Regions from separate parts of the Lactobacillus sp. RTP31084st1_F9_RTP31084_210423 genome, predicted to be linked through region 2. Evidence: predicted binding sites of a transcription regulator. Region 2 holds the regulator's gene; the other holds the start of a gene.
What was found. Region 2 encodes LexA, which represses DNA repair genes until DNA is damaged. Its sites were predicted from a motif close to CNAACANNTGTTNG; they were not measured.

Region 1: the regulator LexA is predicted to act here: its motif matches at 10,267-10,280, upstream of AB5359_RS00250 (Y-family DNA polymerase).

What each region holds. Positions count from the first base shown of each region.
Region 1 covers NZ_JBCOVH010000001.1:43,740-59,448, reverse strand. Annotated here, with positions in the region: gene AB5359_RS00305 (HIT family protein) at 1-53, shown strand, start outside; gene AB5359_RS00300 (hypothetical protein) at 137-625, shown strand; gene AB5359_RS00295 (YtxH domain-containing protein) at 625-975, shown strand; gene AB5359_RS00290 (peptidylprolyl isomerase PrsA) at 1,097-1,993, shown strand; gene AB5359_RS00285 (3'-5' exoribonuclease YhaM family protein) at 2,048-3,025, opposite strand; gene AB5359_RS00280 (AAA family ATPase) at 3,028-5,463, opposite strand; gene AB5359_RS00275 (DNA repair exonuclease) at 5,444-6,667, opposite strand; gene AB5359_RS00270 (YlbF family regulator) at 6,673-7,026, opposite strand; gene AB5359_RS00265 (PBP1A family penicillin-binding protein) at 7,052-9,109, opposite strand; gene AB5359_RS00260 (RluA family pseudouridine synthase) at 9,216-10,064, shown strand; tRNA gene AB5359_RS00255 (tRNA-Leu) at 10,100-10,183, opposite strand; gene AB5359_RS00250 (Y-family DNA polymerase) at 10,329-11,648, shown strand; gene AB5359_RS00245 (hypothetical protein) at 11,641-12,024, shown strand; gene AB5359_RS00240 (NUDIX domain-containing protein) at 12,050-12,574, opposite strand; gene AB5359_RS00235 (serine hydrolase) at 12,758-13,798, opposite strand; gene AB5359_RS00230 (type I restriction endonuclease subunit R) at 13,978-15,709, opposite strand, start outside.
Region 2 covers NZ_JBCOVH010000001.1:747,664-763,372, forward strand. Annotated here, with positions in the region: gene AB5359_RS03675 (phosphatidate cytidylyltransferase) at 1-565, opposite strand, end outside; gene AB5359_RS03680 (isoprenyl transferase) at 591-1,310, opposite strand; gene frr (ribosome recycling factor) at 1,329-1,886, opposite strand; gene pyrH (UMP kinase) at 1,886-2,611, opposite strand; gene tsf (translation elongation factor Ts) at 2,721-3,746, opposite strand; gene rpsB (30S ribosomal protein S2) at 3,784-4,569, opposite strand; gene AB5359_RS03705 (GIY-YIG nuclease family protein) at 4,723-5,751, opposite strand; gene AB5359_RS03710 (1-acyl-sn-glycerol-3-phosphate acyltransferase) at 5,820-6,434, shown strand; gene AB5359_RS03715 (cyclopropane-fatty-acyl-phospholipid synthase family protein) at 6,501-7,682, shown strand; gene AB5359_RS03720 (ABC transporter ATP-binding protein) at 7,736-9,529, opposite strand; gene AB5359_RS03725 (ABC transporter ATP-binding protein) at 9,519-11,285, opposite strand; gene AB5359_RS03730 (YneF family protein) at 11,363-11,584, opposite strand; gene AB5359_RS03735 (DUF896 domain-containing protein) at 11,657-11,905, opposite strand; gene lexA (transcriptional repressor LexA) at 12,044-12,667, shown strand; gene AB5359_RS03745 (uracil-DNA glycosylase) at 12,702-13,352, opposite strand; gene AB5359_RS03750 (bis(5'-nucleosyl)-tetraphosphatase) at 13,336-13,764, opposite strand; gene lepB (signal peptidase I) at 13,937-14,578, shown strand; gene rplS (50S ribosomal protein L19) at 14,673-15,023, opposite strand; gene trmD (tRNA (guanosine(37)-N1)-methyltransferase TrmD) at 15,137-15,709, opposite strand, start outside.

The DNA.
Region 1 (15,709 bases), 700 kb from region 2:
ATTCAGAAGCAGACTACCAAGCAGTTGCAAACGCTATCAAAAACAATCTATAATATCAGTAATTTTTCCTTTAATGCGGTACAATAAAGATGGTTATTAAGTTAAAAATTATTGAATAGATAAAGAGGTATACATTATGTCTGGATTTTTATTAGGAATTCTTACTGGTACAGTTGCAGGTGGCTTATTATCATACGCCAAGAATCCATTAAGTGGCAATTCAATTAGAAGCGATGTAAAGGATTCTGCAGATAACTTCAATGATTCAGTTCACCGCGTTAAAACAATTTACGATGAATTAGAAGAAAAGAGAATGGAACAACCAGAAAAAGAAAAGTCTGAAGACACTGACGCAACTGAAAGCCCAGTTGAAGATGAAGAAGTTGAAGTTTCAGATCGTCCTTCACTTAAAGATAAGGCTCATGATTTAGTTGATGCCTTCTCTGCAGCATCATTCAAGGCTGTCGACCATGATCGCGTTTTTGCCGCAGTTAAGAACAAATTAAATGAAGCAAACGAAGATCTTGAAGATGTAAACGACGATGTTAAAGATGCTACTCAAGATGAAGAAAAAGTAGACAGCAATTCTGGTGCAAGCGAAGAAGAACATAAGGAAGAAAATTAATGAAATTTTTTGGAATTGGCTTAGGATTAGGTAGTTTAGCAGGATTAGGAATTTCTCTTCTTCCTAATCCACAAACTGGTCATAAAGTTAAAGATGATGTTCGTCTCTTTTTAAATGGTACTAAAAATGACGCTACTTCATTAGCCACTAGCACAAAACAAGCTAAAAGTGCTGCTGACCAGTTGATAAATGACTTACCACAAGCTGAAAAATCAGTTAAAGACATTCAAAACAGCTTAACTAATTTTCAAAGTTCAATTAAGCCAGAAGTAGATCAAATGAAAGAAAACGTTTCTACACTAACCAAGGAAGCAGAATCTACAATTAATGGAATCAAAAATGAACTTTAATCTTAAGATTTGTTAGTCTTTTTTATAAATATCAAGAAAACTCTTATTGTCCATTGGGATAATAAGAGTTTTTATGTTATATTTGAACTTGTAATTAAGCAAAGGATGTGCAAATTAATTTATGAAAAAAACATGGAAGAAAGCAGCTACTGTTTTAGCTTTTGCAGGAATTGCCTTAAGTGCTACTGCTTGTTCTGGCGGTAAAGCTGTCGTTACTTATAAGGGCGGTAAAATTACCGAGTCACAATACTACAACAAGATGAAAGAATCTCAAGCAGGTCAATCTACCCTTGCCAGCATGATTGTTTCTGATGCCCTAGAAAGTCAATACGGCAAAGACGTTACTCAAAAACAAGTTGATAAAGAATACAACAAGTACAAGAAACAATATGGTAGTCAATTTGACTCAGTTCTTGAACAAAATGGAATGACTGCTTCAACTTTTAAGGATAACTTGAAGACTAATCTTTTGACTGAAGCTGCTTTAAAGCACATCAAGAAGATTACTCCAGCTCAAGAAAAGAAAGCTTGGAAGAATTATCAACCAGAAGTTACTGTGCAACACATTCTTGTTTCAAAGAAGAGTACTGCCGAAGATATCATTAAACAATTAAAAGATGGTGGCGACTTTAAGAAGTTAGCTAAGAAGTATTCTACTGATACTGCGACTAAGAATGATGCCGGTAAGTTACCTGCATTCGATTCAACTGATTCCACTTTAGATTCTAGCTTCAAGACTGCTGCATTTAAGCTTAAGACTGGCGAAATCACTACTACTCCAGTTAAGACTCAATACGGCTATCACGTAATTAAGATGATTAAGCACCCTGCTAAAGGTACTCTCAAAGAACACAAGAAGCAAATTGATAACCAAATTTATCAATCAATGTCTGAAGACCAAAGCGTTATGAGAAGTGTAATTGCTACTGTTCTTAAACGTGCTGATGTTTCTATCAAAGACAAAGACTTAAAGAACGTTCTTTCCCAATACGTTTCATCAGATAGCCTTTCGAAATAAAACTTTTATCCACTAAAAAATACCGAGATCAATTTTTACGATCTCGGTATTTTTTTATTCTAGTTTTGGTGCTTGATCTAAAGCCTCATCATTTTTAGGACGGTAAAATCTACGATTATCTTGTGACTTAATTGTTTCAGTGAATTCCCCTGGTTTAGTTTGCTGCAAAGCATTAGTAATTGCATAAACTGTAGCATCTAAATCATCGATCTTATGCAAAACTTCAGCTTCTAAAACTACTGGTCTGTGAGCGGCTCCATATTCTGGCAATCCATGATGTGATAAAACTAAATGTCTCAAAAGCATTAAGTCCTCACTATGTTCATCAATTTTTAGTTCATGTGCTGCTAGCATAATTTGTTCATCAATTAAAACTAGGTGACCAATCAAATTTCCTTCAGTAGTGTATTTAGTAGCAACAGGACCAGATAATTCAATCACCTTTCCCATATCATGCAAAATACACCCAGCATAAAGGAGCGAACGATTAATTTGTGGATAAGTATTAGCAATTCCTTCGGCATCCCTTAACATTGAAACAGTATGAAATGCTAATCCATTTCTAACAGCATGATGGTTAGACTTACCTGCTGGATATGAAAAGAATTGCTTATTCCACTTTTTAAGCAAGTAACGCACAATTCGATTCCAAGTTGGATTCAAAATTTCAAAAACACGTTTATTAATTTCTTCTTCAAGATCTTTTTGCTTAATTGGAGCAGAATGAACAAATTGATTTAAGTCATACCCTTCATTTGGTCCTACTACTCTTAGGTCATAGATTCTTATCTGCGGACGATCCTGATACTCTTCTCTTTTTCCGCTCAATTCAACAATAGTGCCTGGACTAAAAGTATCAGCATCTTGCTGACTAGCATTCCAAAGGTTTCCCCTAATTGTGCCGCTTGAATCGCTAAATTGTAAAACTAAATATTGTTTACCATTCTTACTGGTGCGAAGACTTGAATCTTTTAATAGCAAAACCAAATCCATATCTTCGCCATCATTATAATCAAGTAACCTTTTTATCATGATTATTCCTTTTCTATCATTATTGGCTTCATCTCAAGACTAGTTACTAAATCTTGACGTGCTGTAAAAATCAAAACTTGCGTCTTCTTAGCCAATTCTTTTAATAATTCAACAATATAATTCGTTCTTTGGGCATCAAAGTTTACAAAGGCATCATCAATTAGAATTGGTAACGCGATCTTATCAGCAACTTGTTCAACGAAGGCTAATTTCAAAGCGAAGTACAATTGCTCACTAGTTCCACGCGAAAGATATTCAACTTCAATTTTTTTGCCGTCTGCCCGCTTAACTTTAAGTTTTTTATCTAACTCAATGTCTATATATCTACCACCAGTTAGTAACTTAAAGTACTTTTTAGCATCTTCAAGCATCTTAGGAAAACGCTCATTTGAAGCTAAGTCTAACCCTCGTGCAATCCAGTTACTAGTCAACAGATTTGCTAGATATTCTTTAACATTTTCATTTAACGATGATTCAAGATCAGCTAGCTTTTGCTTTTCTGCAAAATACTTATCTGAGTTTGCTAAAACATTCATTTGATTCTCAAGCTTAGCATTTTCAGCATGTAAATTGTTAATTTGATCTTGCTTATGAGTAATTTGTTCTTCTAATTGAGCTTTATTTTCTGTCAATGCATCTGGATCTTGAGCGATCTTTTCTAACTGAGCTAGATCAGCTTGGAGATCATTTTGCAATGCTGCGATTTTCATCTTCAACTGTTCTTGCTCTTCTGCTTTTTTCTTCAAATCTGTAAATTCAGCAAAGTTAGTAACTTTATTTGCTGCAAACAGCTTAGAAAGCTCAATCTTATTTTTAGCCAGTTGATTCTTTTTATCTTGTAACTGAATTGTTAAATCATTTAAGTGTTGCTTAGCTAAATTACTTTGATCAAGTATTTTTTGCAGTGAATTTAATTGACTCACAATCTCAGAAAAAGTTTGAATTTTTTTCTGAGTAAGAGGATATAACTTTTGAACAAAAGCTTGAACCTTTTCATTTAAAGATTTTTGCTCTTGATCTAATTGGATTAGCAATTGCTTCTTAGACTCAATTTGAACTACTTCATTCCATAAGCTATTTAAATCAACTGTATTTGGATTAAGACCATACTTTTCAATAAATACTTGTTCTCTTTGACCAGCTTGAACATTCTTTTGTCTTGTCCAAACAAATAAACCAAGGCCACCTAAAGCAATCATCACTCCTAAAAAGCGAACAAATAAGTTACTGATTGCAATTGCGCTAAAAATTCCCGCAACTAACAAGATTAATGACACAATCGCTGGTAAATTATTAGCTTCTTGTTTTTGGCTATTTAAAGCTTGATAATCAGACTTTATTTGCCCTCTTGCTTCACTAGACAACTTACTTAATTTAACAGCTTCTGGTTGAAATTGGTCATAAGACTGTAAATCTTTCTTAGCTGCTTCAATTTGTCTTTGCAAGTCTTTGCTTTCACTCTCCCAATGAAGAACTTCTGCCTTATGATCAACCAAAGCTTGAATTTTCTCTTTATTAGATAGTTCACTACTTGTCTCAATTTCTTGTAGTTGCCTATTCAAATTATCAACATCATTAGTTAAGTCCGCAATTTTACTCCGAATAGCCTGAGCTTTTTCGTAACCTTCTTTAGAAAAAGAGAGCGGTTTTAATTCGCGTTTTAGTTCTTGATATTGTTTAAAATTGGTTAATTTTTGCATCAAAAGACTAATTTTTTGTTCTTGTTCATTTAGCTTAACTAACTCAGTCTGAACTTTTTTTAAATTTTCTTTTTCTACAATTAGTTTCTTTTCAAGTTCACGATAATCTTTAAATTCATTATCTGTTTGAGCCAAAACTTCTTTTTGCTCTTGAATCTGATTAATTAACTGGTTAACTACAGGTTTACGACCGCTCTTTTTAAAAAGCTTTTGCGCATTATTTGAAAATTCATCCCTTAAATCGAGCAATTTATGACTTTGCGAAGCTCCTAAAAAATAAATCTGTTCCATCAACTCTGCTTGAGATAGACCAGTTACTTCACGCATCATATCTTGGTTGAAAATAAAGCTATCAGTGTAAAAACTACCATCAATATTTTGAATTCGATCAAAAAATACGCTTTCTGGTACGACTTCATCATTTAAGTTGACAGTCAAAACACCCTTTTTAGGATCGCCTTTAGCATATAAGCGACTTAAAACAAAAACATCATTTTTATCTTCAAAGGTCAAACTACCACCCATCGGACTTACATGATCTAGGGGGTGATAATTCTCAAAGAAGGGTGATTTATTATTTCTCAAGTGAAAGCCAAATAAAACCTGCTTAACAAAAGCAACTGTCGTACTTTTACCCGCTTCATTTGCACCTAAAAAGATTGTTAAATCTTTGTTCAAATTAAAAGTTACATCATTTAATTTTCCAAAGTGAATAATTTTAATTTGGGTTAGTTTCATCATCCATATCCTTTAACTTTTGTCCCAATTTAACTTGTGCTAATTCTTTTACTTCGTCAATAAATTCTGGCTGTTTCAACAGATCAGCAACATAATCGCTCTTTTTGCTTAAATCATTAGCTAAAGAATAAATCTTATCTAGTTCGAAAGTTTCATTCTCTGCTTGATCAAAAGCTTCTTTATCAGCCGTCTTAAGTTGAAGTTTTTCATTATTGGTCAAATAAACTTTCACAAGTCGCGAATCAAATTTTAAAGAATTAGCAAGCTGAAGCCAATAATCACTATCATTAATTAATTCTAGCTCTTGTTCGCTTAAGTATTGGGCACCTTGAATTGTCAGGCCAAATAAAGTTTGCTGCGTATTCTTTTTAGTTAAAACTTCAATTATTTGCTTTGTTAAGTCTGTTTGAGAAATTGCTTGATCTAAATTCAAAGTCACCATTTGCCAGATAATTGGGGCTGTTTCAACAAAATCAAGGTTTATTTCTTGGGTGGATTCATCTACTGTACCGATATAAACACCCTTAGCTCCCTGCTCATTAATGTGTCTACCTTGTAAATTACCACTATAAACGATTAGCGGCTTCTCACTCAAAGTCTGACGCAAATGAATATGCCCCAAGGCAAAGTAATTATAATTTAGGTCTTTAATTTCTGCAGTTGTAAATGGAGCGTAGACATTTTGATAAGCTGCTGTTGTTTTAGCCCCAGCATGCATCAAACCAATAGTAAAATTGTCGCCCCTTTTTGGAAATTCGCTAATTTTGTCAACTTCTATATGGTTATGTTGATAAGAAAAGCCAGCGACTGTATAAGGAAAATCAGACTTAGTCTTAAAGTCTGCGGTTTCTACCTGTTCATCAGAACCTAAAAGCTTAAAATACGGCGTTTGTGGCAAAATCATTTCGTCTGGATTTAAATAATCGTGATTTCCTAAAATCATTACAACTTGTATTTCTTGATCAGTAAGTCTTTTTACTTCACGATTAAAGAATAACTGGCTTTGCGGACTTGGATGAACTGAATCAAAAGTATCACCCGCAATTAAAACTAAATCTACCTTTTGATCTAGTGCTGTATCTATTGCTTTAGTAAACGACTTTTGGGTTGATTGCTTAATATTATTAAACTCATTAGATGGCAAAAAAGATAGTCCTTGAAAAGGACTATCTAAATGCGCATCGGCTAAATGCATAAATTTCATATTAACTATTTTGCCTTTAAATCATCGTATAAATCACCAATTGGCTTAGTTATAGCTTGTTGAACATCATTAATCATTTGGAAGAGCGCTTGTTCCTTAGTAATCATGTCCTTTAATTCGTCGTTATTACGAACTTCTTCATTAATCTTTTGGTATTCTTTCTTAACATCGTCAGAAAGTGGTTGACCTGAATTTTGAGCAGCCAAGATTTGTTGTTGAAGCTTATCCATTCTTTGGTATAAGTCTAAACTTTCTGGCTTGTTCTTCAAGTTTTCAAGAGATTTCTTTAAATCCTTAAATTGTTCAGTTTCTTGTAAGTCCTTTGCCATTTGGTTGGCATTATCATAAATATTAACCATTTTTATAATTAAATCTCCTTTATTTTTACTGACCTAAAAGTCCTTTAAGATTATTATACCATTCGTTAAACTTAGACCCAGTATCATTGATTCCTTTTTGTACTTGTTTTCCAATATTACCAAGCCAGTCCGAATTTGCACCTGTATCTTGAGAAATTTGTTGAGCGCTCTTTTCTTTAAATTGCGTTTGCGAAGTATATGGAAGCAGGCGTTCTAACTCAGACTTATAAAGGTGCGTAATTCCTGTTTCAGAAATCCCTTCCATATAGTGATTTTGATCCGTCTTATCAAAACCAACCCAAGTTGACAAAACAACATCTGGAGTATAACCAACAATCCATTGATCCTTAGTACCAAAACCATAACTATCTGGCACTTCTGTAGATCCAGTTTTACCGGCTACTCTAAAGTTTGCTGGCTGTGCTGATCTACCAGTACCAGAAGTGAAAACACCTAAGAGCATAGAAGTCATCTCTTTAGCTGTATTAGTAGAAATAATTCGATGACTGCCAGGATTCTTATTTTGAGCAATTACATTTCCGCTAGCATCTGTAATTTTAGTAATGCAGTAAGACTGATTTGGTAAGTTTCCTTCATTAGCAAAAGCACTGTAAGCTCTCGCCATCTGCATTGGAGAAACTCCTGTCGACAAACCACCTAAAGCTAAGGCCAAGTTTTGGTCGCTCTTATTAACATGAATGCCGAAGTTTTCAACAGATTGAACACCCTTGCTGACACCAATTTTGTCTAATAGCCAAACAGCTGGAACATTTTTACTTTGTGCTAAAGCCTCATACATTGGGATCTTATTTGAGTATTGATTATCAACGTTCTTTGGCTCATAACCATTTTTGCCAAATTTTTGTAATTTATTAGAAAGCTCCGAATCGTAGTGATAGCCGCTTTGAAGGGCTGGCGAGTAAACGGCCAGTGGCTTCATCGTTGAACCAGGCTGACGCTTCATCTGCGTGGCACGATTATAGCCTCGAAAGACATGTTGACCTCTTCCGCCAACTATTGCCCGAACGGCTCCCGTCTTTGGATCCATCGCAACGCTTGCTCCCTGAACTTTAGTTCCATCGCTTGCATTTGATGGGAAATTCCAGCTTTCTTCAAAGCTATCTTGCAAAGCACTCTGATAACCTGTATCAAGAGTAGTGTAAATCTTTAAGCCCTTGTTCATTACATCTTCTTCTTTTAAACCATAACGATCAATTGCTTCATCCACAACTGCGTCAAAGAAGTAAGGATAGCGATAACCATCTTCTTGAGAAAATGTATCTTCTAAAGTTAATGTCGTCTTTTTGGCATTATCAGCTTGAGTTTCTGAGATCTTCCCTGTATCAGCCATCAAGCCCAGAACCACATTGCGCCGTGAAATTGCATTATCCATATGGTCAATTGGATTATAATAGCTTGGACTTCTCAGCATCCCGGCAATGGTAGCTGCTTCACCTACAGTTACATCACTTGCATTTTTACCAAAATACCGCCTTGCAGCATCTTGAACTCCCCAAACACCATTACCAAAATAAGCGTTGTTTAAGTACATCGTTAGAATATCTTTTTTAGAGTAAACACGATTAATTTCAATTGCAAAAAAGAGCTCTTCTAACTTTCTAGAAAAAGTCTGCTTTTGTGTTAATAAAGCATTCTTAGCTAATTGCTGCGTTAGTGTTGAACCACCACCAACAATACCATGGTGAATTACACTGCTTATGGCTGCTCTAGCCATTCCCTTAACACTGAAGCCAGGATTTTTATAAAAAGTTCGGTCTTCTGTCGCAATAACGGCATCCTGAATATTAGGTGAAATCTGACTTAATTCTACAAAAGAACCTTTTTGCGAATAAAGTGACCCCGCCTTTTGATTTTTATTGTCATAAATAGTAGTTGTAGTAGAAAGAGCTGCCTTCATGTTAGAGATGTTTGAAGTTTTTACCTTAACGGTATAATAAGTACAAACGAACAAACAACACGACAGCAATATTAAAATTAACCAACGCCAAATTTGAAAGCGGTGGTTGAAGTTTTTAATCGCTAAATGTACGCGATGCCAAAACTCATGATTTTGGGAATGCATAAAATTAAAACTCCCTTTTCGTCAATAAACCTAATATGACGATTTTAGCATATCTTTATTTGAAAAATAGTATTTTAAAAGTTAAAAATTAGATAAGGTGGAAAAGATGACCTCATACCATTATTTTCTTACATATCCTGCAAATTTAGGACCAATAAGTGTTGACGAATTAATGCGCAAATTATTAATTCCAAGAAAATGGCGTCATTTTTTACGTACTGAAAATCAGATTTTAATTAATGGACATTACTTACCACTTAATTTCTTAGTAAAAGCTGGTGATAAGATTGATATTTATCTAGATCATGTCGAAAGTGAACAACAAACTTACACCGCTAGTGGAAGTTTACCTGAAGTTGTATATGAAGATTCAGACATTCTAATAATTGATAAACCCGCCGGGCAAAAAACACACCCGAATTTAAATGAAAAAGACACTGCATTAAATGATTGTGCTACTTATCTAGGCTACAGTCCCTTTATTGTTCACCGCCTTGATATGCTTACAAATGGCTTATTATTAGTGGCTAAAAATCCTGCCGTTGTTCCCATCTTAAACCGGCAATTAACTAATAAAACCTTGCACCGAGAATACTTAGCATGGGTTTCTAAATCAAATCAGTTAAAACAAAGTGGAACAATTTCTTTGCCCATTGGACATGATCCTAATGATCAAAGAAAAAGAATGGTACGATCCGATGGTCAAAAGGCTATTACTCATTATGAAATAGTTAAAGAATGTGAAAATAAGGCACTGGTAAAACTTACTCTAGAAACGGGACGCACACACCAAATTAGAGTTCATTTAGCAGCACTTAACGCCCCTATTATTGGTGATCCTCTGTACAATCCTAATTATCAAAAAGGAGAGAGTTTACAACTAACTGCTTATCAACTTACTTTTATGAGGCCTTTTAAATTTGAAAGTAAAACTGTTAAATTGAAACAAAAATAAAAGAGATACGCAAAATGCATATCTCTTTTTTCATGTGCCTCAAACAGGAGTCGAACCTGCACTCACTTACGTGAACAGCGACCTGAACGCTGCGCGTCTGCCAATTCCGCCATTGAGGCAACCTCTAGAACATATCTATCATACCAAAAAGTTGGCAAAATTGAAAAGTCAAATAATTTAAAAATAATCTAAGTTGCATTTGCGAACTATTGTTCGTATAATATTAATTAATCAGAACAAATGTTCAACTAGAAGGTAATTATTATGTATGACTATCGCTACGAACCGCATCGCTTAATTTTTATGATTGACAATAAGAGTTTTTTTGCCTCTTGTGAGGCGCTTCGTTTAGGTCTTAATCCGATGGAAGCTTGTTTAGCCGTTGTATCTAGACAGCCTGACAGTTGCTGGGGATCTGGCTTAATTATGGCGGCTTCTCCTTTAGCTAAGAAAAAATATGGTTTGCATAATGTCATGCGCGTTCGCCAGTTGCCACCTAAATGGAAAGCTCCCGATTTAAAGCTAGTTGAACCACATATGAATCTTTATATTAAGCGCAGTATCCAAGTCCTAGATATTTTTAGAAAATATGCAGCTAATGAAGATATCCACATGTATTCTATCGATGAAGGGATAATCGACATGACTGATTCCTGGAGGCTCTTTGGTAATGATCCCTATTATGTTGCCCGTAGAATTCAAAAAGATATCCATGATACTTTAGGCCTTTACACTACTTGCGGGATCGGTGAAAATCCCCTTTTGGCCAAACTAGCAATGGATAATTCTGCTAAACACAAGAAATCAATGCTTGCTTTTTGGCATTATCTTGATGTCCCCGATACTATCTGGAAAATAGAAAAATTAGAAGACGTTTGGGGAATTAATACTCGCACTGCTAATCGTTTAAGAAAAATCGGAATTAACAATATGTATGATTTAGCTCACTCCAAACCCTATCTTCTAAAAAAAGAATTTGGGATTATTGGCGAGCAGTTATTGGCAGAAAGTTGGGGCGTCGATCGTAGCATCATCAGACAAAAATACCATCCCAAAAGTAAAAGCTATGGTAACTCTCAAGTTTTAACGCGGGATTATTTCAATCAACGTGAAATAGAACTGGTTATTAGAGAAATTGGTGAACAAGTTGCCGCTCGTATCCGCGCCCATAATTTACGAGCTGGCAAAGTTAGTCTATATATTGGCTTTTCTTTATTTCAATTGGCGGAAACTACTAAGCGCGGTGGTTTTGGCGTTCAACGTAAAATTACCCCAACTAATGTAAACCATGACTTAGTAAAGGAACTGATCGCCCTATTTCGTGAAAACTGGCATAGAGAAAGTGTTCGAACTATTAGTGTTAGCTATACTGACTTATCACCTGATGGTACTCAACAATTAAATATGCTTGAAGACTTTGATCTGCAAATTAAAAGATATAAATTAGACCACATTGTTGACCAAATACGAAAAGAACATGGTTTTACTTCGCTAGTCAAAGCTTCTAGCCTCCTTAAAGGCGCGACTGCTATTGAACGCAGTAATCTAGTTGGCGGTCATAATGGTGGTAACGCCTATGAATAATGCAAATTTTGATAAAGAGATCCAAAATTTCTTCAAAAACTATCACGACCGCGGGATGCAAAAATGGGGTGGTTTTTTCTTAAGCGATCATACTGTTCAAATAAATAAAGATAATCAGAAAGCTAATACTACTTATAAAAAAGAAACAGAAATGGACTTGCAAGAAATAAGTAGAACATTATTGAAAGCTTTTAGCAACCATTATAAAATTCGACTGCAACTTAAAAATCGTAACTATAATAACGAATTTAGAAAAGATATTACTGGTTTTGTTAATGGTTATCATAATAGTCAGATAATTATTTCAGGTTACGCAGTTGAAATTGAGGATATCAATCATGTTGACATATTAAGACCAAATAAAAATGGAATATGAGCTTAACAGCGTTCATATCCCATTTTTATTTATAATTGCTTATTAGTTTTTCTGCTTGTTTGAGAATTGGTAATTCTCGATTAGTAATTAATTGTCCTAATTTGGCATTAGTTTGCTTTTCATACGCATCAACTGCTTCATCATAAGTTAGTTTTAGAGTTGATAAATGAAAATCATCAATTTCTGCTTGCGTTAGATGTTTTTTACCAAAAGAATTTATTTTACATAGAAAATAATTATTAATATTGTGTCGATGAATCAAATTATAGTAGTCACTTACTACGCCGATTTTACAAAGAATATCAACATTTGCGCCCAGTTCTTCTTTTAGTTCTCTTTTAAGCGCTGTAGTTAGATCTTCACCTGCTTCAACTCCGCCACCAGATGTTTCAATAAAGGTACCTTTACCGAAATCATCGTCTCTTTGTACTTTTACAAAATAGAAATTCTGTTCATCATCAACCACAATCGCACGAACTATTTGCCGATCATGATCGATATAGGTTTTCGGCCATTGCGTGTCTTGCAATTCGAGATTTAGTTCTGGCATGTTTTTCTCCTAATAGTTTATTTTTCAATTTTAATCTTAATTGGCCAAGACAATTTAAAATTCTTGATACTCTTTTTCAAAATTGCCATCGCTTCTGCAAAATTATAAATAGTTGCAGAAGTTTTAAATATTTTTATTTTGATATTCAAACTTTTTCATACTTTTTCCTTTTCAAACTCATTCTTACAATCCAAATCCTTCACCCATATAATGATGAAGCAGATAATCAGAAGCCTTCTTCAATGTTAAGTAATTAATATTATTAGAAAACAACATAATCATTTCCTTAGTTTTGTAGTCAGCTACAAAGCAAGAATTATAACCAGGGATACTACCTTCTGCACGAATAACATCCCTTTTAAAGTAAACTCCACCATAGTAAGCTACTGCTTGATGCTTAGCTTGCTGAGCATACTCGTTAATCATCTTAGGATCTTTCAACACTTCGTTATACACAAACTTCCAATAATCATTAGGTGATATAAACAAGTTTCCAGCTCCAAAATCAGATGATGTAGTCACAACTACCTTATGCCAATCGACATTGCTGCTCATTGGTTGAGGAACCTCATTTTGCTTAACTTCAGAATAATCCTTAATTTGACGTAATTTTAACTGCTTAGCAAAATCCTTTTTAATATAGTCGTTATAGCTTACGCCACTTTCTTTACTAATAATCGCTGCTAACAATTCATAATCCACATCTTGATAATCCCAAGTGTGTAAATGATCATTCTGCATGTATTTGAGCATATAAGCAATCTGCTCTTCTTGATTTTTAAGCGGTTCAGATGGCCGCGCATTATTAATTAATCCACTTGTATGATTCATTAGTTCACGAATTGTTATGTCGCTGCTACCTGAAACTTGTGGATAATATTTAGATAAAGGCGTATTCCAATTTAGCTGACCTTTTTGTTGCAAATTATAAATCGCAGTTCCTGTCATAATCTTTTGAAGAGAAGCAGTTGGAAATAGCTGATTCGCATTCACTATGTCATTTTTGCTAGATATTTCATTATTTTGAATGACAATTGGCTTACCATCTTTTCCGCTAACAAGCATCACTCCATTGATATGATTTGATTTCATATAATCTTTAAGCTGCTTTTGTGAATTTTTTAATCCAGGATCTATCCTGCTTCCCGAAGGCACAATAAATAAAAATACTGAAAACATACAGAGCGCCAAAAAGATATAGACAATAATTTTTTTATGATGCATAACTATTCCTTTCATTTACCGCGCAAAGTACAATGATGATATTTTTTGCAGAATTTCCTTTTATCACTTTTCTTTAATTGTATGCCTAATCTATCAGTCTACTCAAGCAACCAGCATAAATAAAAAATGTACTAATCCGATCATTTATGGAAAAGTACACTTTAACTTACATTATTTCATTATTCATTTGATGCCATAAGTTCAGCTTGTTCAACAACTGTATTAACCGCTGCTGGAGCAATATCAGGTGGATAACCATATTTTCTAAGAAGATGTTTTACAGCTACACGCATTTTTGCTTGAATATTGCGTCTCTTTTCCCAGTCAACACCTGCTTCTTCTTTGACTAGTTTAACTAATTCTTGAGCAATCAAATGCAATTTTTCTTCACCAAGTACTTCAACGGCTTTTTTATGATCAGCTAGTGCATCATAAAAGGCGATTTCTTCCGGACTAAGACCTAAATCTTTTCCCTTTTCCTGCTCAGCATTTATCTTTTTAGCCATTTCAATAAGCTTACGAATAACTATTTCACTGGTAATACCCCGCTTATTATATTCGTCAATGGCTTTTTTCAGCATATCTTCAAATTTTCCAGATGTCACTTTATTAGTTTTCATCATTGCTTTAATTTTACCTTTAAGCAATTTTTCTAATAGAGTAATTGCCACATCTTTCTCTGGCATATTATTAATTTTTTGTAAAAACTCATCTGAAATTAAGTCAATATTTTGTCTCTTAATCCCTAGCTCGTTATATATATTAACATTCGGCTCAGAAATAATAGATTGATCTAATAATTGCTGCATTTCATATTTTACATCTACATGCTTTCCTGGCCGAGATGACGTAACAGGTTCTTTTAGCTTTTGAATAAATACCTTTACTGTCTTAAAAAATGCAATTTCTTCCCCATAAGCCTGCGCCTCAGGCAAAGTTGAAGTTAAAGCATAAGCTTTCTGAAGCTCTGTTACAACATCTAGAAACTTTCTCTGCGTATCTTCATCTTCATGTAAAATTTCATTAGCTATTCGTCTAGTAACTTTTAATCGAGTAGCTCCATCTTCCGAATCAAAATCAGAATAGTCAATTCCGTACAAAAAGTCATTAGTAATAATATCGTACTTTTCTCTTAAAAGAGCTAAAGCCCGATTCATATTAATCCCAACTTGACCTTGATCATCTGTAGAATAGATGTTTAATGCAGATTTTAAATTTTCAGCAATACCAATATAATCGACAATTAAAGCACTATCTTTGTCTTTGAATACTCGGTTAACACGCGCTATTGCTTGGATTAGATTATGTCCCTTCATCGGTTTATCGATATACATTGTGTTCATAGAAGGTACATCAAATCCTGTTAACCACATATCAACTACAATAACGATTTGTAATTCGTCACTGTCATCCTTCATACGTTTTTGAAGGATTCTACGATCTGCTTTACTAGTTTGAAACTTCGCCATCTCTGGACCATCAGCAGCCGACGATGTCATAACAACTTTGATTTTTCCTTTATTAAGATCATCGCTTTCCCATTCAGGACGAAGTTTAATAATTTCATCATACAAACGTACAGCATTACGACGAGACATTTCAACAATCATCGCTTTACCAAATGCTTCCTTTTGTCTGGATTCAAAATGATAAATAAAATGTTTAGCAATACTTTGCAGGCGTGGTTTAGCACCAGCTAATGCTTCTAACCGTGAAAATTCTCGGTTACGCTGAGCATTCTCCTCAAGATTAGGATCATCATCTAAATTAGCATCTTGAAGAAGCTTTTGATATTTTGCCTGTGCATCCCCTTTTAATTTTAAAGGAAAAACATGACTCTCGTAATAAATCTTAACAGTAGCATGATCATTTACCGCTTGTGTGATGTCATAGACATCAATGTAATTACCG
Region 2 (15,709 bases):
CTGCTGCAACAATTACTGCACAGATAACTGCACCAATAGAGCCTTCCCACGTTTTATTTGGACTAATTACTGGCCATAACTTATGTTTTCCGATCTTTCGACCGACCATATAAGCCGCAATATCTGTGGACCAAACTACAGCAAAAACATAACCTAAGATTGCTAATCCAAGATGAGCATTTCTAATAGCTGCCATAAAGTGGAATCCAGTACCAATATATAATGCTGCAATAGTATAAACGCCAGCGTCATCAAAAGTTACTCTATTCTTAGATAAAACTGTTCTTACCAGCATTAACATTACAAAAATATAAAAAACATCATACTTATTCAAAAAAGCTGGTAAAAACTTAAAGAATGAGTCAGGCACTGCCATAGTCAAAGTGGCCAATAATGCCAAGATAAAATCCCAAGAAACAATAATCTGTTTCTTCATGATAAAAATTTCGCTAATTCCAACTGCTGCAAAGGCACAAGCAAGGACATCAATCCAGATGCCGCCCATTAAAACAATCGGAATAAATAAAATTAAAGCTACAATAGCTGTTATTACACGTTGTTTCATTTAAAAATCTACAGTTCTAATAATTTTACAATTTTCCAAATCGACGATTACGTCCGTAGTAATCTTTAACTAATTCTTCTAAATCATTTTTATCAAAATCTGGCCATAATTTATTTGAAAAACTAAATTCAGTATAGGCCATCTGCCACAACAAGAAATTTGATAGGCGTTCTTCTCCTGAGGTTCTAATCAATAAATCGGGATCATCATATGGAGTTAAAGAATGAGTTAATAAATGATCAGAAACCATCTTTTCATCAATATCATTAGGATTTATTTCTCCTGCTTTTACCTGATGAGCAATTTTTTGAACACCAGCAGTTATCTCTCGGCGAGATCCATAATTAAAGGCAAAATTTAAGATCATTCCGGTATTATTAGCCGTATCTGACATTGCCTTTTGTGTTACCAAGTAAGTCTTCTCAGGTAATTCATCTAAAAATCCCATGATATTTACCCGGACATTATTTTCCATTAATTCAGGCATAAACTTATCAAAAAAGTCAATTGGCAAACGCATCAAATAATTTACTTCATCCGTAGGTCTTGCCCAGTTTTCAGTTGAAAAGGCATAGAGCGTTAAGACTTTGATCCCCATCTCATTTGCCGCAAGCGCAATATTTCGTATATTGTCCATTCCATGTCGATGACCAACAAAACGAGGTAAATGTCTTTTTTTTGCCCATCTGCCATTTCCGTCCATAATTATGGCTAAATGATTAAGTGATTTTTTCGATTCTGACATAGTTTATCAAGTCCTAGATTAACCTTGAGTAATTTCTTGACTCTTTTGATCTGCTAATTTGTCAATTTCTTTAGTAGCATCATCAGTTACCTTTTGAACCTGTTTTTCTAAACTACGTTGTTCGTCTTCAGTAATGTCGCCATTTTTTTCTTGACGCTTTAAAGTATCCATTGCATCACGACGAACATTACGTACTGCAATCTTTCCTTTTTCAGCAAGTTTACCTACTTGCTTAGCAATTTCTTGACGACGTTCACCAGTCAATTGTGGAATAACAATTCTAATTACAGTTCCATCGTTAGCTGGTGTAATACCAAGATCAGAAGCCAAAATAGCATGTTCAATATCATCTAAACTTGACTTGTCATAAGGAGTTACCATTAATACACGTGCTTCTGGAATACTTACACTAGACATTTGTGTAAGAGGTGTTGGTACACCATAGTAATCAACCTTAATTCCTTCTAGTAGGCTTGCATTTGCAACGCCGGCACGAATACCGCCTAATTCTTTTTGAAAGACAGCGATAGACTTTTTCATATTATCTTTTGCTTTTTCAATTACTTCATTAGCCATTATTTATCACCCTTAATTACAGTACCAATATTTTCGCCCATAACAACTTTCTTAATGTTACCAGGCTTATTAACATTAAAGACAACTAAAGGAATATTATTATCCATAGATAGCGAACTAGCTGTACTATCCATTACCTTTAAATTCTTTGAAATCAAATCAAGTTGAGTTAATTCAGAATACTTTTTAGCATTTGGATCGACCTTAGGATCAGCTGAGTAAACTCCGTCAACACCATTTTTAGCCATTAAAATAACGTCAGCGTCAATTTCGGCTGCTCTCAAGGCAGCAGTAGTATCAGTTGAGAAGTAAGGATTACCAGTACCACCACCGAAAATAACTACACGTCCTTTTTCCAAGTGGCGCATAGCTTTACGACGAATATAAGGCTCTGCAATTTGTCGCATTTCAATTGATGTTTGAACACGAGTTGGAACACCTAAATTTTCTAAACCATCTTGCAAAGCTAAGCCGTTCATAATTGTAGCTAGCATACCCATATAGTCAGCTTGAGCTCTTTCCATCCCTAAGTTTGCACCAGTTTCACCACGCCACATGTTTCCACCGCCACAAACAATTCCGATTTCAACGCCCATATCATGTACAGACTTTATTTCCTCAGCTAAGTGCTTAATAACTTCTGGATTAATACCAGTACCTTTTTCACCAGCAAGAGCTTCTCCTGAAACTTTTAAAATGATACGTTTGTACTTAATTTGACTCATAAATTTACCTCCTCATATGCTTTTATCATTTTACCATAAAATCACTGTAATATATTATACAGAAAAAAAGGGAGCAGCGCTTTAGCGTTACTCCCTTTTAAGTAAATAATTACTTCATTTGTTCACGTACTTCAGCAGCAAAGTCTTCTTGCTTCTTTTCAATACCTTCGCCAACTTCATAACGTTGGAAAGCAACTAACTTAGCTCCCTTTTCCTTCAAGAATTCACCAACAGTCTTGCTGTCGTCCATAATGTAGTTTTGTGATAAGACTGCGAATTGCTTATCAACTTGAGTATTATCGTCAATAAAGCGTTGCATCTTACCAGGAATAATCTTATCCCAAATCTTTTCAGGCTTACCTTCTTCTTTAAGTTCAGCCTTAATATCTTCCTTAGCCTTAGCTAAAATCTCATCACTTAATTGCTTTTCTGAACCATAAACAAGGTGTGGCAATGGTTTCTTGTTTACCAAAGCACGACTTTCATTATCTTGATCAATCTTGTGGTTCATCACAGCTAATTGATCAGTAATGAATTCGTCATCTAATTCTTCAGGTGAAATAACCTTAGGACTCATAGCAGCAATATGCATTGCTAAATGTTTAGCAGTAGCAGCGTCAGCACCTTCTAAAACAGTGATAACTCCAATTTGACCACCATTATGTTGGTAAGCACCAAATTCTTGGTCATCAGTCTTTTCTTCCAAAGCAAAACGACGCAAAACAATCTTTTCACCAATTGTAGCAGTTGCGTCTACAAAAGATTGAGCTAAGGTAGTACCATCAGCCATCTTTAATTCTTCAGCTGCTTCCATGTTGGCAGGTTTACCTTCAGCAATAGTCTTAGTAGCTGCATTTACCAATTTAACAAACTTATCGTTTGAAGAAACGAAGTCAGTTTCTGAGTTAACCTCAGTAATAGCTGCAACATTACCATCAACGTAAACACCAGTTAAACCTTCAGCTGCAACACGATCAGCTTTCTTAGCAGCCTTAGCCATACCCTTATCACGAAGATATTGAACTGCCTTGTCCATGTCACCGTCAACTTCTACTAATGCTTTCTTAGCGTCCATAACGCCAGCACCAGTACGTTCACGTAATTCTTTAACTAATTGAGCAGTAATTTTTGCCATTAATATGTCCTCCTACAGAACTAACAGTAAAAACAAATTAGTCTTCTGATTTTTCTACAACTTCTTCGATAGATTCTTCGTCACCGTTTTCAGCTGCAGCTTTATCAGCCATTTCCTTTTCAACGTCTTCGCTATCGTCTTGACCCTGCTTACCTTCGATAATTGCGTCAGCCATAGCACCTGAAATCAAACGAATTGCACGAATTGCATCGTCGTTTGCTGGAATAACAACATCGATTGGATCTGGATCAGTATTAGTATCAACCATAGCTACTACAGGGATACCTAAAATGTTTGCTTCGTGAACAGCTATCTTTTCTTTCTTAGGATCAACAACAAACATAACATCTGGGATTCTAGGCATATCTTCGATACCACCTAAGAATCTTTCAAGTTTTTCCATTTCCTTAGTCAAAAGTGCAACTTCCTTCTTTGGTAATACATCGAAAGTGCCGTCTTCTGACATTTCTTTTAATTGCTTTAATCTCTTAACACGGCTTTGGATAGTAGTCCAGTTAGTCAAAGTACCACCTAACCAACGTTGGTTAACATAGTATTGACCTGCACGTGTAGCTTCTTCTTTAACGGCGTCTTGTGCTTGTTTCTTAGTACCAACAAACAAGAATACACCACCGTCTTGAGCAACTGCCTTAACATAGTTGTAAGCATCATCTAACATCTTGATAGTCTTTTGTAAATCAATGATGTAGATTCCGTTTCTTTGAGTGAAAATGTAAGGAGCCATCTTTGGATCCCATCTTCTAGTTTGGTGACCAAAGTGGACACCTGCTTCAAGCAATTGCTTCATAGTAACAACTGTCATAAAAAATTCCTCCTGGTTAATTCCTCTCAAGAGGTCGTATTAAATTCTGACCAAAAATTGGCACCTAGGAATTTAATCGCTCTTGATGTGATATAAATTAAATATGCAAAATGCATACTGAAATATTGTAACGAATAAAGTTCTTAAATGCAATTAAAATTTCACATTATGTTCTTTTAGAAAATCTTCTTTCCATTTTCTTGAGTGATGTTTAAACCAATACTCTCTTTTTAAAGCCAGCCTTTTATCATCAAACTCTTCATGATAGATCATCTTTACTGGTCGCCGTGACTTCGTATACTTAGCTCCCTTTCCTTCATTATGCATTTTTAATCGATGTTTTAAATCGTTTGTAAAACCGCCATAAAAACTTCCATCATTACATAATAAACAATAAAAGTAGTAGCTTTCTTTCTTAGATTCTTTCCCTTGCTTTTTATTTTCAGAAATAATTTGCTCTATCTCAGGTGTAAATGATCCATCTGGGTTGTGAACCACAATTGCATCCCTTAAAGTTAAGCCATCGCTAGCTGTATTTCTAATTGCCTCAACCACCACTAAATTTGCATCTGCATTTCTCTTTGAAACAAATGGCTGTACCCATTTCACACTTAAATGGTTTTCTAAACAATAATGCATAATTTCACCCAAACGCTCTGGGCGATGGACCATAAACATTTTTCCTTTCATCTTTAACATATCGCTTGAAACTTTTATTATTTGTTCAAGATTAATTGCTAATTCATGTCTTGCTAAAGCCTTTTTTTCATCTGGGTTAATAACATGTCCCTTTGGAACTTTAAAATAAGGTGGGTTGACAACAACCATGTCATATTTATCTTTGCCCAACTTCTTGGGTGCCTCTAAAGCATTTAAGCAGTGTACTTCGATTCGATTTTCCAACTTGTTTAGTTCAATGCTACGTCTTGCTTGATCAGCCATATCTGCTTGGATTTCGACAGCATCATAATGAGCTCGATTAAAATATGACATATAAATACTAGCTGCGGCGTTTCCACTACATAAATCTACAACTTTATAGTTATCATGTATTTTTATCTGTGCAAAGTAGCCGAGAAGAAGTGTATCTAAAGAAAAAGAAAAAGCATCTTTTTCTTGAATAATGCGTAAATCATCATTATACATATAGTCAATTCGTTCATTAGGTTTTAATAGATCCATTTTCTATACCCTTCTAAAAATTCTTTGCTGTATTGTATAATACTATACATAAAATTGGAGGAAACAATATGTTTTATAAAATTATTCGCCCAATTGCACGTTTTATTGTATGGGTACTTAATGGACATCTGCATGTTCATCACAAAGATCGGATTCCAAAGGGAAACTATATTTTAGTAGCACCGCACAGAACTTGGTGGGAGCCAATTCTTTTTGCCTTAGCCGCTAGCCCAATGGAATTTATGTTTATGGCAAAAAAAGAACTTTTTAAAAACCCTGTACTGCGCTTTATTTTAGTGCATGCACATGCTTTTTCAGTAGATAGAGATAATCCTGGACCTTCTGCAATTAAAATTCCAGTTAAAGGATTACGAAAGAGTGACCTCTCTTTAATTATTTTTCCATCTGGAACTCGTCATTCTGAAGAACTTAAAAGTGGCGCCTTTGTAATTGCTAAAATGGCCAATAAGCCTTTAGTTCCTGTTGTCTATCAAGGGCCTCTTACTTTTAAAGGATTACTTAAGAGACAACCATTAGAGGTTTGTTTTGGCGACCCTATTTATATTCCGCGCAAAGAAAAAGTCAACAAAGAAACTACGCCTGCCTTGTACCATCAATTAGAAGAGGCATGGGATAAACTAGATAAGGAACAGAACCCTAGTTTCCACTATATTGCAAAATAATTTTTTAGTATTTTAGTTTTTTAGTGTTAGAATAACATAGTCTAATGTAGAAAAGGAGAATCAGTAATGTTAGAAAAACCTTTATATAAAATGATGCTTAGTCATTCATTCAATATTCCAGTAAAAGTTACCTACTGGGATGGAAAATCAGAAGTTTATGGAAATGGCACACCGGAAGTGGAGGTTATTTTTAACAAAAAGATTCCTTTTAAAGATATTACGAGTAATGCATCTTTAGCTTTAGGTGAAGCATATATGAATAAGGACCTTGAAATCAAGGGAAGTATTCAACAGTTAATCGAAGCAGCTTATGAAAGTAGCCAATCTTTCATGCGTGCTTCAAAATTCAGAAAATTTTTACCTAAGCAAAAGCATACTGAAAAACAAAGTCAAGAAGATATTCAGAGTCACTATGATATCGGAAATGACTTCTACAAATTATGGCTTGATCCAACTATGACTTATTCATGTGCCTACTTCACTAACGGAAATACAGATGATCTTGAAGCAGCTCAAATTGCAAAAGTGCATCATATTCTTCAAAAGCTAGATCCAAAGCCAGGTAAAACCTTGTTAGATATTGGCTGTGGTTGGGGGACACTAATGTTAACCGCAGCTAAAGAATATGGATTAAAAGTTACTGGTGTTACCTTGAGTCAAGAACAATTTGATTTAGTTAACAAAAAAATTAAAGATATGGGGCTCGAAGATCAAGCAGAAGTTTTACTTGAAGATTATCGCGAATTAGGTAATCGTGACTTTGACTATGTAACTTCCGTAGGAATGTTCGAACACGTTGGTTCTGAAAATCTAGGTGAATATTTCAAGGATGTTGCTAAATATTTAAAGCCACACGGTATTGCTTTAATTCATGGAATTACTCGTCAACAAGGCGGCGCTACTAATGCTTGGATTAATAAATATATCTTCCCCGGTGGCTACATTCCTGGTTTAGTAGAAATTGTTTCAAGAATTGAAGAAGCTAACTTGCAAATCGCCGATATGGAAATGCTTCGTCGTCACTATCAAAGAACTCTTGAAATCTGGGATAAGAACTTTAATGACCATCGCTCAGAAGTTGAAGGCATGCTGGGGGAACGATTTGCAAGAATGTGGGATATGTACCTCCAAGCCTGTGCAGCATCTTTTGAATCAGGAAACATTGACGTTATTCAATATCTATTAACCAAAGGTCCATCAGGTAAAAGCTTGCCAATGACTCGTCAGTACATGTTAAACGATAGATAATAACTTAAAAATAATTTAAGCAGTAAAAATGCTCGGTCAGTCGGCCGAGCATTTTATTTATCGCTATTTTGTTGCAACTTATAAAGATTGTAGTAGTAACCTTTCTTTTCTAATAATTCTGTATGTGTTCCTCGTTCAACAATTCGTCCTTTATCTAAAACAATAATTTGATCAGCATCAGCAATTGTAGAAAGACGGTGAGCAATTGCTAGTGTTGTTCTACCTTGACGAAGCTTCTTCAACCCATCTTGAATCAAGTTTTCTGTTTCAGTATCAACATTCGCTGTTGCCTCATCCAAAACTAAAATTTTAGGATCTGTTACTAAGGTTCTAGCAAAAGAAATTAACTGTCTTTGGCCTTGGCTAAGTTCTGATCCGCCTTCGATCACTTTAGCATGATACTTACCAGGCATCTTTTCGATAAAAGAATCAGCCTGTACTGCTTGAGCAGCTTTTTTAATTTGTTGATCAGTAATTTGATTATTATATAAACGAATATTTGAAGAAATGTCACCATAAAACATGAATGGTTCCTGTAAAACCAAGCCTAATTTCTTACGTAACTCTTTTTTCGAAAACTTTCTAATATCAATATCATCAATTAGGACTTCTCCACTACCAAATTCATAAAATCTCATCATCACATTGATAATTGAGCTTTTTCCTGATCCAGTATGACCAACAATTCCTAGAGTCTCACCAGGGTTGACTACAAAAGATACATTATGAAGAATCTCATGTTTGCCATCATAAGAAAAACTAACATTTTTAAATTCAATTTTTCCTTTAGAGATTACTGCATTTTTATCATCTTCTTGCTTAGGCTCATATTCTGTTTCATCCATAATTCGAAAGATACGTTTTCCAGCTACAATTCCATCTTGAAAGAAAGTCATTCGATCCATCATAGTAGAAATTGGATTAAAGAACTGCTGTACATATTGAGAAAATGCATAAACAATCCCTGCTGGAACAAATGTCTTTTGAAGCGGAAAGCCAAAATACATCAATACTAAGGCTAATGCTAAAGAATAAAGCAAACTAGTCATCGGAGATAAAAGCAATGAGTTGACCCTAATCATATTAAAGCGAGTCTTCATCAATGTGCCATTTTCATTTTCAAAATGATTAGTCATTCTCTTTTCTTGCTTAAATTGCTGAATTAAGGAAACACCTTCTATTGACTCATTTAAATTTGTATTAATCCTACTTAGACGTTCACGAAAACCACGATACAATTTTGAACTTTTCTGCGTATAAATCCAAAAGACAAAACCTAAAATTGGCAAAAATAATAGCACAATTAAAGCAGCAAATTTATTGGTCACATACATTGCTACAAAAGCAGTTATTAATGAGAAAACTCCAATAACTACCTGACAAAGCACTCCCAAGAAATCACTCAAAGTCATCGTATCATTAGTAACTCTTGAAACAATTGAACCAGCTGGAGTCTGATCAAAATATCGCATCCCCAAACTATGAAGCTTACGATACAAATCCTTTCTGACACTCTCAAGCGTTTTTTCAGCTCCAAGTGCATACAAATACTGGTAAACAAACTGAAGAACTGCCTTAATAATCGTTCCCAGCCCATACAACAAGCCAGCCCAGATAATAATTTGAACTGTTGCTTTTTGTTTAATCAAATAATTATCTAAGAAAAATTGCAGTCCTCTCGGCAAAAGCATGTTGATTACACTTACTAAGAAAGCTCCAAAAACGGCGATCCCCATCTCTACTTTAAAAGGCTTAACATATTTTAAAACACGTTTAAAAATATGGATTTGTTCTTTAAGCGGGATTGCCTTTGACCAAACTGATTTAGTTTCTTCATTATTGTCCATCTATTTCACCCACCTTTGCTTGTAGTTCTTGTTTACGCCACATTTCAGCATACCAACCATCTTGCGCCAATAAGTCAGCATGTTTTCCTCTTTCAACAATCTTTCCATTTTTCAAAACTAGAATTAAATCAGCATCCATTACCGAGGTTAAACGGTGTGCGGCAATCAGCGTCTTTTTGCCTTTTCTTTCAGATCGAAGCGAATTCAAAATAGCAGTTTCTGTCTTTGCATCAACTGCTGAAAGAGCATCGTCTAAAATTAAAATCGGACTTTCTTTTAATAATGCTCTAGCAATTGATAATCGTTGCTTTTGTCCACCAGACAATGAAACACCATTTTCTCCAACTAAAGTTTGATAGCCCGCTGGCATCTGCATAATATCATCATGTAAATCACTCTTTTGAGCTGCAGATTCTATTTTATTCTTAGTTGCATCTTGATCAGAAAATGCAATATTCTTCTCAATTGAAGTAGAAAATAAAAAGTTATTCTGCGGTACATAGGAAATTTCATTTAAAAGTAGTTTTAACGGAATATTTCGAATATCATGTCTGCCTAAAGTTATTTTGCCTTGATAGTGATCAAATTCTCTAAGTAAAAGCTCAATAATTGTAGTTTTTCCAGCTCCAACTTTTCCAACTAAACCTAATGTTTGTCCTGGCTTTAACGTGAACTCAATATTTTGTAAAACCGGAATTTCCTTTTCATCAGGGTAAGCAAAAGATCTAATATCATATTTCAGATCACCTTGAATATCTTTAACTTTTAAACCTTGATCAGCATTTTCATCTGTAATTTGTGGTCTTTCATATAAAAGACGCTCAACACGATCATAAGAAGCTGATCCTCTTTCTAAAATATTAAATAAATAACCAATCGCAAACATTGGCCAGACCATATTAGAAATATAAGCAATAAATGAAACTAATTGCCCTACTGACAAAGTATGATTTGTTACTAGTAAACCACCATAAATAATTGTGATTACATAAGTAGCCCCAATAATTAAAGTTCCTAGTGGATCAAACATTGAATCCCACTTAAAAACCTTCTTATTGATCTGAATAGTTTCATCTACCATTTTATTAAAGGCAGTAGAATCTTGCGTGCTTTCGCCAAAAGCCTTTAATACTTTAATTCCAGAAACAGATTCTTGAGTTTTATTATTTAAACGAGAAAATGCCGCTTGTGACTTATCAAAGCTATAATGAAGTTTATCTCCTAATTTCCAGGCCCCTAAAGCCAAAAACGGAAGTGGCAAAAGTGCAATAACAGTTAAGCGAAAGTCTGTAAAGATAATCATTGCTATCATCGTTGTTCCACCAGTGACTAATGAGTCTACTAAAGTTAAAACGCCGTCTCCCGCAACATTTTGAATAGAATTGATGTCGTTTGTTGCATGCGCCATTAAGTCACCAGTCCGGTGTCTTTGATAAAAAGTGCGATCCATAACCATAAAGTGCTTAAACAAACGTGACCGCATTTGTCTTTCTAATTCAGCCGCACCACCCCAAATCTGCTTACGCCAAAAGTAGCGTAATAGATACAAAACAATCGCAGCGGCAACAACCGCTAAAATCAAAGCTGCATATTCACTCCAACTAATTGATCCCTTATCTAATTGATCAGCCATCAATCCTAAAATTCTAGGAGGTACTAAATTTGCAATCGAAGTTAAAGCCAGAAAACTAATTCCAATAATATATCTCTTTTTTTCTTGCTTGAAAAACCAGCCCAATTTGCTGAAAATATTCATTTTTTCACCTCACAATATACAAATAGACAGAGGAATCCGGTCCTCTGTCTATTACCAAATATTAGTAAAGTAAGCTACTACTTTTGTTGTTGATGCTTCATCATATTCATAACTTGATTAAGCTTCTTAGCGGATGGTTTTTGTCCCATTTGCGCCATCATAGCTGCAATCATATCTTCACTAATAGGAGGATTGTCTTGGAAATACTTCTTCATGTATGCACGAGCACCGTAAAATCCGCCGACAAGACCGATTAATAATGCGATAATAATAAGAAAAATTGCTAAACCTAAATTCATTTCCCAAAAACCTCCGAAAATTAATGTACTTTTTCAGCATACCAAAAAAACAGCTATTTTTAAAGTAAAAGATTAATCTTTTCTTAATCCTTTACGACGTTGTGCCTCTTTTGCTTTTTCTGAAGTTACTTCTTTACCATTTTCATCAATAACTACAGTGTCTTCTAATTGCTGCCTAAAGCCTGCACGGAAGTTCTCTAGAAAAGCGGATCTTAATTTCTTGCGTTCTTCAACTTCATCGGGAGTTAATTCGCGTTCTCTACTAATTTTAGTTAGCTCATTAATTCTTTTAATTAGCTTTTCTTCTTCTTTTTTATCCATAATTAAACACCTCACTAAACAATGTTAGTTTACCCTAATTATAGCAATAAAAAAAGACTCGACTACTAAGAACGCCTGTTTGCTGAGATAAAGTTTTTTTGTTAAAATACTAGTAAGTAACTAGATGGAGAAAAAATTATGACTGAACCACATGCAAATAAACAATTAGAAATTTTACGTTTTATTTACGATACCGTTGAAGAACGAGCTTTTCCACCTACAGTTAGAGAAATCTGTAGTGCAGTTGACCTTTCATCAACTTCAACCGTTCATGGTCACTTAGCTCGACTTGAAAAGAAAGGGTATATTTTAAAAGATGCCACTAAGCCAAGAGCAATTGAAGTAACTGAAAAGGGACGAGAAGCTTTAGGAATTAAGCCTAAAGATATTCCAATTGTTGGTGTAGTGACTGCTGGTCAACCAATCTTAGCGGTTCAGGATATCGATGAATACTTTCCTCTTCCACCTGATCTTGAAAATGATGCTGGCGAACTTTTCATGTTACGCGTTCATGGTGAATCAATGATTAATGCTGGAATTTTAAACGGTGATCATGTGATTGTGCGCAAACAATCTAGTGCAAATAATGGCGAGATCGTTGTTGCAATGACTGAAGACAATGAAGCAACAGTTAAGAGATTCTTTAAAGAAGATGGATATTATCGTTTACAACCTGAGAATGATACTATGGATCCAATTATTTTACCTGTGGTTCAAATTTTAGGCAAAGTTGTCGGTCTATACCGTAATAACATTGATTAAAAAAACTGGTTAGGAAATTAATTCCTACCAGTTTTTATTTTTTCACTAATTTAATTAAAGGTTTTATATTTAACCAATCTTGAGCAATTGTATCTGTCAGTTTTCGGTTATAAAAAACCGCGGCTGGGTGATATTGTGGTATTACCGTATATTTTTCTTTAGACCAAACGTAGCCATCTTTTTTACTATTTAATTTCAAAATCGAGGTATTTTTAATAATCTTACCATGCACTTTACTAATCTCATATTTATGATCAAGTAAACGGCTCAAAGCAGTCGTGCCCACAGTTACGATAATTTTAGGTTGAGCATATTGAAGCTCGAAATCTAATAAAGGAGCATGCGCTAGAATTTCTTTTTTAGTTGGTTTTCGGTTAGGGTATTTTACTACTTCTTTATTTTCTTTTTTACTAAATACCCTCTTAACACTATAAGGTCGACTTCTTACTGCGCTTGTAATGTAAACATCTTCTCGCTTTAAGCCAATTGAAGCTAATGACTTCATCAATTCTTTTCCTGAAGCACCATGAAAAGGAATCAGCGACTCTATTTCTTCTCTTCCTGGTGCTTCGCCAATAATCATTAGTTTAGGATGAACTGGACCAGCTCCAAAATTGATCCCTTCTAATTTCATCCCTCTTGATCTTTCCTTAACTTCAACTAATAACTTATCTGGATATCTCATTTTTAATGTAGTCCTGTGCCTTTTTTAAGAGTTCATTCAATTCTTCATAATGCAAGCATTTACTGGCCTCTTCTAAATTCACCCATTTAGAAGCGCCAATTTCACTTTTTTGTAATTTAATTTTTTGAGTTGGAATGAATTCGCTTAAAAACAAAGTTACTGTCTTCAAACGATCACGAGTAATTTTATAAGTGAGACTTTCTTTAAAATTAAAATCATAGTTTGGTCTTAATCCCACTTCTTCGTAAACTTCTCTTTTTGCCGCTTGTACATTATTTTCTCCAGCTTCAAGATGTCCTTTAGGAAAACCCCATGTACGATTAAGCATACTTTGAACTAATAAAAACTCTATTTCATTTTTATTAATTCTATAAATGATACTGCCCGCTGAATACTCATGCACTGTCTTCATTATGCGCCCTCCTCTTAATTTACAGTTTACTTCATTATAAGCTAAATTATCATTTTAAACCTTTTTGAGATTTGTTACTTTTCTATTTTTCTCTCTTATTTTTAGTTTAATCGACAAAATTCAAATTTAAGGTTACACTTTATGATGAAATAGATTAAATAAGGTGAAGAAATTGAAAAAACAAGAACAAACTGAAAGCTGGGGACAGTGGATTCTCCAAGTACTAATTTTAGTAGCGATATTTTTTGGTATATTCTTTGTACTAAATAAATTTGTTTTTGCTAATTTAACAGTATCTGGAATTTCAATGCAGCCAACTTTTGAAAATAATGATCGTGTTATTGCACTTCGCCATGCAAAGATTAAACAAGGCGATATTGTAATTGTTGATGCTCCTGATGAGCCTGGAGCTCTTTATATTAAAAGAGTTATTGGGCTACCAGGTGATACCGTTGTCAGTAAAAATAATCAGATCTATATCAATGGTAAAAAAATTAATCAGCCTTGGTTGAAGGCTGGTCAAAAGTTAATTGACAATGGTGAAGATGGTGTTTCTGGTACTAAATATACCAAAACTCAAAACTTTACTTTAAGTTCTTTAGCTAAAACACAAAATTACCGACAATTCTACACTGCTAAGCAACTAAAAGAAATGCAGAAAACTAACAAAGTTCCCGCTAATACCTACTTTGTAATGGGAGATCATAGAAGTGTTTCAAAGGATAGTCGTTACATTGGAACAATTCCACGAAGTAAAATTGTTGGCGTGGTAAAAATGAGATACTGGCCATTAAATCATATTACATTTTATTAATAATTAAGAGTTTCGTTTTTGAAACTCTTATTTTTTTGTATAAAAAAAGCTATCTCTTTCGAGATAGCTTCTCATATTGTCTTGATTAATTGAATTAACCGCGACGCTTTTCAGCAATTCTAGCTGCCTTACCATGACGGTCACGTAAGTAGTAAAGCTTAGCACGACGTACACGACCGTGACGAAGAACTTCAACCTTAGCAACACGTGGGTCGTTTACTGGGAAAGTACGTTCAACACCAATACCAGATGACATCTTACGTACAGTATAAGTTGCGCTAATACCAGCACCCTTACGCTTGATTACAACACCTTCGAACATCTGGATACGTTCGTGAGTACCTTCAACAACACGTACGTGAACACGAACAGTATCACCTGCACGGAAGTCAGGCATGTCATCACGTAATTGTTCTTTAGTTAATTCCTGAATTAATGGATCCATTATTTTCTCTCCTTCTACGGCATTCATCAACACTTAGTGCCAGCGGAATACCCATAAATAAGTGGCTTATGCCACAACGACTAGTTTACCAAATAGAGAAAAGCTTGTAAATACTAATTCTCTTTTTCAAGTTTAATTTCTTCAAGCATCTTCTTTTCTTCATTTGTTAGTTCTCGTTCAACCAACATATCTGGGCGATGAAGATAGGTTGCTCGCAATGCCTCTTTGTGGCGCCATTCAGCAATTTTTTGATGATTTCCAGATGTTAATACTTCAGGCACCTTTTGTCCTTCAAAATCAGCTGGACGAGTATATTGAGGATATTCTAAAAGTCCATGAGAAAAGCTTTCTTCAACTGGAGAAGCAGCATTTCCTAAAATTCCAGGCAATAAACGTACAGTTGCATCAATCATACTCATCGTCGGCAATTCTCCACCCGTAAGAACATAATCACCGATTGAAACTGTTTCATCCGCTAAATCATAGACTCTTTGATCGAATCCCTCATAGTGGCCACAAATAAAGGTCAAATTTTCTTCTTTAGCCCAATTTTGCGCCATCTTTTCATTAAAAGTCTTTCCTTGAGGGGCTGTAATAATTACCTTTCCTTTATTAGTTAAAGAATCCAAAGCTTTTTTTATCGGCATAATTTGTAACACCATGCCAGCTCCTCCTCCATATGGAGT